2 regions of the Sphingobium salicis subsp. salicis genome follow, and region 1 is predicted to be linked to the other one. Evidence: predicted binding sites of a transcription regulator. Region 1 holds the regulator's gene; the other holds the start of a gene.
What was found. The regulator LexA, encoded in region 1, represses DNA repair genes until DNA is damaged. The targets are predictions, from matches to a motif close to GTTCCNCNCTTGTTCT.
Positions count from the first base shown of each region.

Region 2: VHN57_RS22765 (DNA recombination protein RmuC) is a predicted target of LexA. The motif match lies at 1,705-1,720, and genes of this name have one in related genera.

Region 1 covers NZ_JAYRCS010000001.1:2,311,086-2,314,774, forward strand. The annotation lists gene trpC (indole-3-glycerol phosphate synthase TrpC) at 1-143, shown strand, start outside; gene moaC (cyclic pyranopterin monophosphate synthase MoaC) at 140-625, shown strand; gene VHN57_RS11240 (molybdopterin molybdotransferase MoeA) at 622-1,806, shown strand; gene lexA (transcriptional repressor LexA) at 1,903-2,580, shown strand; gene VHN57_RS11250 (nuclear transport factor 2 family protein) at 2,837-3,403, shown strand; partial or broken gene VHN57_RS11255 (ComEC/Rec2 family competence protein) at 3,395-3,689, opposite strand, start outside.
Region 2 covers NZ_JAYRCS010000001.1:4,723,368-4,727,056, reverse strand. The annotation lists gene VHN57_RS22775 (alpha/beta fold hydrolase) at 1-450, opposite strand, end outside; gene VHN57_RS22770 (GlxA family transcriptional regulator) at 582-1,565, shown strand; gene VHN57_RS22765 (DNA recombination protein RmuC) at 1,735-3,216, shown strand; gene VHN57_RS22760 (acyltransferase family protein) at 3,229-3,689, opposite strand, start outside.

The DNA.
Region 1 (3,689 bases):
TCGTCGCCGAAAGCGGCCTTGGCTCCCATGCCGACCTCACCGCCATGGCCGATCATGGCGTGCGCTGCTTCCTGGTCGGCGAAACCCTGATGCGCCAGCCCGATGTCGAGGCCGCGACCCGCAACCTGCTGACGGGCGCATGACCGGCCTCACCCATCTGGATGAGGATGGCGCCGCGCGCATGGTCGATGTCTCGGCCAAGGCCGTGACCGCGCGCGAGGCGGTGGCCGCCGGCCGCATCACCATGGCGGCCGACGCCGCGCAGGCGATCGCCGCCGGCCTCGTCAAGAAGGGGGATGTGCTGGCCGTCGCCCGCGTCGCCGGCATCATGGCGGCCAAGCGCACCGCCGAACTGATCCCGCTCTGCCATCCGATCCCGCTGAGCGCCGTCACCATCGACTTTACCCTGCACGACGACGGCGTCACCGTCACCGCAACCGCGCGCACCGCCGGCCAGACCGGGGTGGAGATGGAGGCACTGACCGCCGCGACCGCCGCGCTCCTGACCGTCTATGACATGGCCAAGGCGCTCGATAAGGGCATGATAATCGGCGATGTTCGCCTGCTCGCCAAGCGCGGCGGCAAGTCGGGCGACTGGACCGCGCCGGAGCATGCCGGCCGATGAGCCTGATGCCGGTCGCGGACGCGCAGGCGCGGCTCCTTGCCCTCGCCGATCCGTTGCCGGCCGAACATGTGCCCGTCGCCACCTGTGCCGGTCGCTGGCTCGCCACCGACATCACCGCACTCCGCGACCAGCCCTGGGCCGATCTTTCCGCGATGGACGGCTATGCCGTGCGCGCATCCGAAGGCGCCGGGCCGTGGCAGCTGGTCGCCACCAGCAGCGCGGGCGACGCCGATATCCCGGCCCTGCAACCGGGCCAGGCCTGCCGCATCTTCACCGGCGCGCCCTTGTCGGCCGGCGCCGACGCGATCCTGATCCAGGAAAATGCCACGCGCGACGGCGACAAGCTGACCGCGCATGACGGCATATTGACGCCCGGCAGGCATGTCCGCCCGCTCGGCTCCGACTTCCGCGCCGGAACGCCGCTGGTCAGCGCCGGTAGCCGACTCACCCCCGGCCAGATCGCCCTTGCCGTCCTTGGCGGCCATGGCAGCCTGCCCGTCGGCGCCAGGCCGCGCGTCGCCCTGCTCTCGACCGGCAATGAACTTGTTGCCCCCGGCGCGCCGACGCCGCCGGGTTGCCTCCCCTCCTCCAACGCACCGATGCTCGCCGCCCTGCTCGCCACCCTGCCCTGCGACGTGATCGACCTCGGCATCGTGCCCGACGATCTTGGCGCCATGACGCGGGCGCTGGAACAGGCGGCCCAGGCCGACATCATCGTCTCGACCGGCGGCGCGTCGGTCGGCGACCATGATTATGTCCGCCCCGCCTTCGCGGCGGCCGGCGGCACGCTCGATTTCTACAAGATCGCGATGCGGCCGGGCAAACCGCTGATGGCCGGGCGCCTGGGCAACGCCACCTTCCTCGGCCTGCCGGGCAATCCGGTCTCCGCCTTCGTCACCGGCACCCTCTTCCTCTGCCCCCTGGTCCGCCATCTCGCCGGATCGCGCGCGCCGCTGCCGCCGGTCGTGCAGGCCCGCCTTGCCGCGTCGCTTGGCGCAACGGCGGAACGCGACGATTATCTGCGCGCCTATCGCGCCGCCGACGGCATCGTCTCGGTCACCGCGCAGGACAGCGCCGCCACCGCCGCCATGGCACTGGCTGACTGTTTGATCCGCCGTCCGGCCGGCTCAGCTCCCGCCATTGCCGGCGACATGGTCGACATCATCCCGCTCACCGCCTGACTGCGTGAGCGGCAAAAGCGGCGCATGGCTTAACGCGCTTGACTTGCCCCTTTCCGTTTCCTATGCGTTCTTCATTCGTTCCATGGAGGACCGCCGATGTTGACGCCCAAGCAGCAGGAATTGCTGAGCTTCATTCAGACCCGGCTGGAAGAAGGCGGCGTGTCCCCTTCGTTCGAGGAGATGAAGGACGCGCTCGACCTGCGCTCCAAGTCCGGCATCCACCGGCTGATCAATGCGCTGGAGGAACGCGGTTTCATCCGTCGCCTGCCCAACCGCGCCCGCGCGCTCGAAGTGTTGAAGCTGCCCGATGCGATGCATCGCGCGCCCGCTCCGGCCGTTACCGTGCCCAAGGCGCCAGCGCCGGCCGTGCTGCTGCCGACCGCCGCCAATGACGTGATCGAAATCCCGCTGCACGGCCGCATCGCCGCCGGCGTCCCGATCGAGGCAATGGAAAGCCACACCATGCTCTCCGTCCCCGCCGCTTTGCTCGGCTCGGGCGATCATTATGCGCTCGAAGTATCGGGGGACTCGATGATGGAGGCCGGCATTCTCGACGGCGACTTCGCGCTGATCCAGCGCACCGATGTCGCGCGCGAGGGCCAGATCGTCGTCGCCCTGATCGATGACGCCGAAGCAACACTCAAATATTTCCGCCGCGAAGGCAGCCGGGTCCGGCTCGATCCCGCCAATGCCGCCTATGAACCGCAGATCTATGATCCGCGCCAGGTCCGCATCCAGGGCAAGCTCGCCGGCCTGTTGCGCCGCTACAACTGATCGGCGAGCGGCGGAGCAACGTTCCGCCGCTTCCGACTTGCAATCCGGCATGGGCAGCCTCCTGCGGCCATGATAGCATGGCGCTGCGTTACAGGGGGTCTGGCTCATGTCCTATTTGCGCTCCATCTGTCCGGCCATCATCCTGCTATGTGCCTCTCCTGCGATCGCGCAGGATGACGAACAGACCCTCGCCCCTTTCCGCAGCCTGATCGAAACGCGCCTGGCCGCGCTCAAGAGCGGCGATATCCCCAAATATATGGCGATGCTCGACAAGGATTATGTCGCCATTTCCGATCTGGGCGAGCGCCGCACCCGCGCCGACCTGCCCGCCTATCTGCCGACCATCTCCAACCCGTCTCGCACCTATGCCATCCAATCGATCCATGTCCGCATCCTCGACGACATCGCTCTGGTCGATGCCGAAATCCGGGAGAACATGGCCGATGCCGTCGGCGGATGGCACGAAAGCGATATCTTCGTGCGCCAGGGCAGCCGCTGGCTCTATCTGCACCGGCAGGACAGTTCGATCCTCTATCCCCCCGCGCCCGTGCCGACTGATGCCGACCCGCTCGACGATTATGTCGGCCAATATCGCTCGGCCGGCGGCCTGACGGATATCATCACCACGCGCGACGGCACGCTCTACGGCCAGTCCACGCCGCAGGACACGCCCACCGCCCTGATCCATGTCGGTCCGGGCGCCTTCGCCATCCCCGGCGGCGCGGGCCTGCTGGTCTTCACCCGGTCGCCCACCGGCGCGGTGACCGGCCTGATCGGTCACCTCACCAGCGGCCAGATATCGACCTCCGCCAAACTGCCCTGACACCCGCCGCCGCGCCGCCGGTCGGACGATCCACGGATGTGCGTCGCCGGGCCGATGGACGGTGTGAACTTTGCCGCTTTCAAGGCCAATCGACAGGCCGCCGGTGCGCGATAGCAGCCGGCGGTCGATCTTCATCCAGCGCGGCCGGCACCACCAGGGCAGCCCCCGATCGCTGATGACGATATCGGCCGCCGCGCAATCCCGCTCCAATATCGGCCGATCGACCAGCATCGCATTCCGCGTCACCAGCAAGCGCCAGTCGCGCCTGCCCCGAGGCAACGTCACC
Region 2 (3,689 bases), 2.4 Mb from region 1:
GCCCTTGCGGATGCCGTCGAACACGTCGATCGGCAGGCCGCCCGGATTGGCTTCGGTCTTGAGCATCAGCGGCGGCACCGCGCCGATCAGCGCCAGCTTGGCGACCCGGCTGGTGCCATGGCGGCCGATATAGCGGGTGACTTCGCCGCCGCCGGTCGAATGGCCGACTAGGATGACGTCGGACAGATCCAGCGCCGCAATCAGGTCAGCCAGATCGTCGGCATATTGGTCCATATTATTATTGTCCCACACCTGGTCCGACCGGCCATGGCTGCGGCGGTCATGGGCGATGGTGCGGAAGCCCTGATTGGCGAAATAGACCATCTGCGCGTCCCAGGCGTCGGCGCTGAGCGGCCAGCCATGGGAGAAGATAATCGGCTGGCCGTCGCGCGGTCCCCAATCCTTGTAGAAGATGCGGGTGCCGTCCTTGGTGGTGACATAGTTGCTCATGTGAAATTCCCTTCTTCTGTTCCAGAAGGGCGTCCTTCACGCCCTGTGCTTGCACTATTAGGGGCGATGGCGGAGGATCGGGATTGGCGGTTCCGACATTAAGCGGGCCGATTCCGACAAAGGATTAGGACATGGCCGACACCCGCCTTCCGCGCGCCGAAGTGGGCATATTGCTCTATCCGGGCTGCCAGCAGGCGATGGTCCATGGCATGACCGACCTGATCGATATTGCCGGGCAGTTTTCGGTCCAGCATGGCGGCCCGGTGGTGCGCGTCAGCCATTGGCAGATGGGCGATGACGGCTGCTTTGCCCGCAGCCATGACACGCATGAAGCATTGAGCGGCACGCCCGACATCTGGCTGGTCCCCGGCCGCCTGACCGGCGTGCCCGAGGCGGAGGAAGCCGCGCCCTATGCCCGCTGGCTGCTCGATCGCCATGCCGCCGGCGCCACCCTTGCCTCCAATTGCGGCGGCGCCTTCCTGCTGGCGGCGACCGGCCTGCTCGACGGCCGCCCGGCCACGACCCATTGGTGGTTCGCCGACGCCTTCCGCGCCCGCTTCCCGGCCGTGAAGCTCGATTGCGACCGGATCGTCATCGACGATGGCGACATCATCACCGCTGGCGGGCTGATGGCCTGGACTGACCTTGGCATGCGGCTGGTCGACCGGCTGCTCGGCCCGACGGTCATGCTAGACACCGCCAAATTCCTGCTGATCGACACGGCCGGGCGCGAGCAGAAGCATTTCGCCCGCTTCCTGCCGCGCCTGACCCATGGCGACGAGCCGATCCTGAAGGTGCAGCACTGGCTCGCCGCGCGGGAAGCGAAGGCTGTCAGCGTCACCGAGATGGCGGCGCAGGCCGCGCTGGAGGAACGCACCTTCCAGCGCCGGTTCAAGGCGGCGACCGCCATGACCCCGATCGAGTATGTCCAGCATCTGCGCGTGGCGCGGGCGCGCGAGCATCTGGAATTTACCCGGCGCACGATCGACCAGATCGCCTGGAGCGTCGGCTATGAGGATGCCGCCGCCTTCCGCAAGCTGTTTCACCGCCTGGTCGGCCTGTCGCCAGGCGACTATCGCGCCCGCTTCGCCGCGCCCAGCGCACAGGCGGCGTAGCCCATCCCCTTCCGTTCGCTTCGAGCGAAGTCGAGAAGCCGGGCACGCCCCCCCCCCAGTTCCGCCTCCGTTTCTCGACAGGCTCGAAACGAACGGAGGATGGCGCTTCCGGCTTGCGGCCGCCTCCTTCGCCCGCTAAGTTCCCGTTTCGTTCCCAAAAAGGATAGTTATGGACAGCCTCGCCGCCCTTCTCATTCCCGTCGCGCTGCTGATCGGCCTCGCCGTCGGCTGGCTGCTCAAGGGCAAGGCGCTGGCGCCGCTGACCTCCGAAAAGGCCGATCTGGCCGGCAAGCTCGACATCGCGACCGCCCAGCGCAATGGCGCGATCGCCGAACTGGCGGTGGAGAAGGAACGGGTCGCGCAGGGCATGAGCCAAGTGGCCCGGCTCGAATCCGCGCAGGCCGCGTCCGAGCAGCGGATCGAGGCACTGCAGGCCGCCGCCAGCCAGCGTATCGAAGCGATCCAGACCGAGCGCGAGGCCGCGCTGCGTGACCTCGCCGCGCTCCAGTCCGACATCCATGCCCGCACCCAGGCGTTCGAGCAGCAGATCGCCGCGCTCAAGGACGCGAAGGAACAGCTTTCCGCCCAGTTCAGCGAAATCGGCGGCAAATTGCTCGAATCCGCCCAGACTCAGTTCCTGACTCGCGCCGACCAACGCTTCGCCCAAGCGAGCGAAAAGAGCGAGGCGCAGTTGAAGACGCTGCTCAACCCGGTCGAAACCACGCTCAAGCGCTATGAGGAAGGCCTCGCCCGCGTCGAGAAGGATCGGGTCGGCAGCTATGCCGAACTGCGCGAGGCGGTTCAGCAGGTTCATCTCGGCCAGGGCCAGGTGCGCGAGGAAACGGCCAAGCTGGTCAATGCCCTGCGCGCTGCGCCCAAGACGCGCGGCCGCTGGGGCGAGCAGCAGTTCAAGAATCTCATCGAAACCGCCGGCCTTTCCCCCTTCGTGGACTTCAAGGAGGAAGTGTCGGTCGCAGTCGAGGACGGCCGCCTGCGCCCCGATTTCGTCATCAACCTGCCCGGCGACCAGCAGATGGTGGTCGACGTCAAATGCTCGCTGGTCGCCTATCTGAACGCGGTCGATCAGGTCGATCCGGCGCAGCGCGACGCCCATATGCTCGACCATGCCCGCGCGATGCGCACCCATGCCGATGCCCTGGGGCGCAAGGCCTATTGGGAACAGTTCGACAAGGCACCCGACTTCGTCATCATGTATGTGCCCGGCGACAATTTCGTCACCGCCGCGCTGGAAGCGGACATGGAGCTTTGGGAACGCGCGGCAAAGAATCGCGTCATCATCTGCGGTCCCGCCACCTTCCTGCCGCTCGCCCGCACGCTGGCGGGCCATTGGCGCCAGGCCAAGATGCAGGAACAGGCGCAGCAGGTCGGCCAGCTCGGCAAGGAACTTTATGAGCGCCTGTCCGTCGCCGCGACCCATTTGCGCAAGCTGGGCTCCGGCCTCAACAGCGCGGTCTCCAACTATAACAGCTTCATCGGCAGCTTCGAGACGCGCGTCCTCTCCACCGGTCGCAAGTTCCGCGATCTCGACATCGAGACCGGCGGCAAGGAGATCGAGGCGATGGAACCGCTCGACGTCCTTGCCCGCGACGCCCAGGCCGACGAAGCGCGCGCGCTGCCGGCAGCGAAATAGGATCGTCTCGGCCTAGCTTGCCGCCACCGGCGCGGACGAAAGCGTCGTGGCCCCCGGACGACGCGGCCGGGCCTGCACCCAGGCAATCAACCCCGCAATCGCCAGGCTGGCGGCAACCCCGCCGGCCACGGGCACGCCCAGCATCAGCCCCGTCATGCAGACAGGCGCATGCACCGCATAGAGCGGGAAGGAGAGCGCTCCACTCCCGACCAGCAGTCGCGACCCGCCCCGCCAGCGCAAGGCGCCGGCCAGCATCAGCGGACAGACCAGCAGGATGAAGACCATCCCGTCTATCCAGCCATGCGCATCGACCATCGTGCCAATACCGAAATAGAGCGGCATCATGGCAAAGGCCGCCAGCGGCGAAACCATGATGGTCGGCCGGTCGCGCCACCAGCGCCACAGGATGATCCCCATGCCATAGGACAGCATGACCCGCGGCAGGCCGAAGAGGAAGCTGGCCGGCTGCGCGC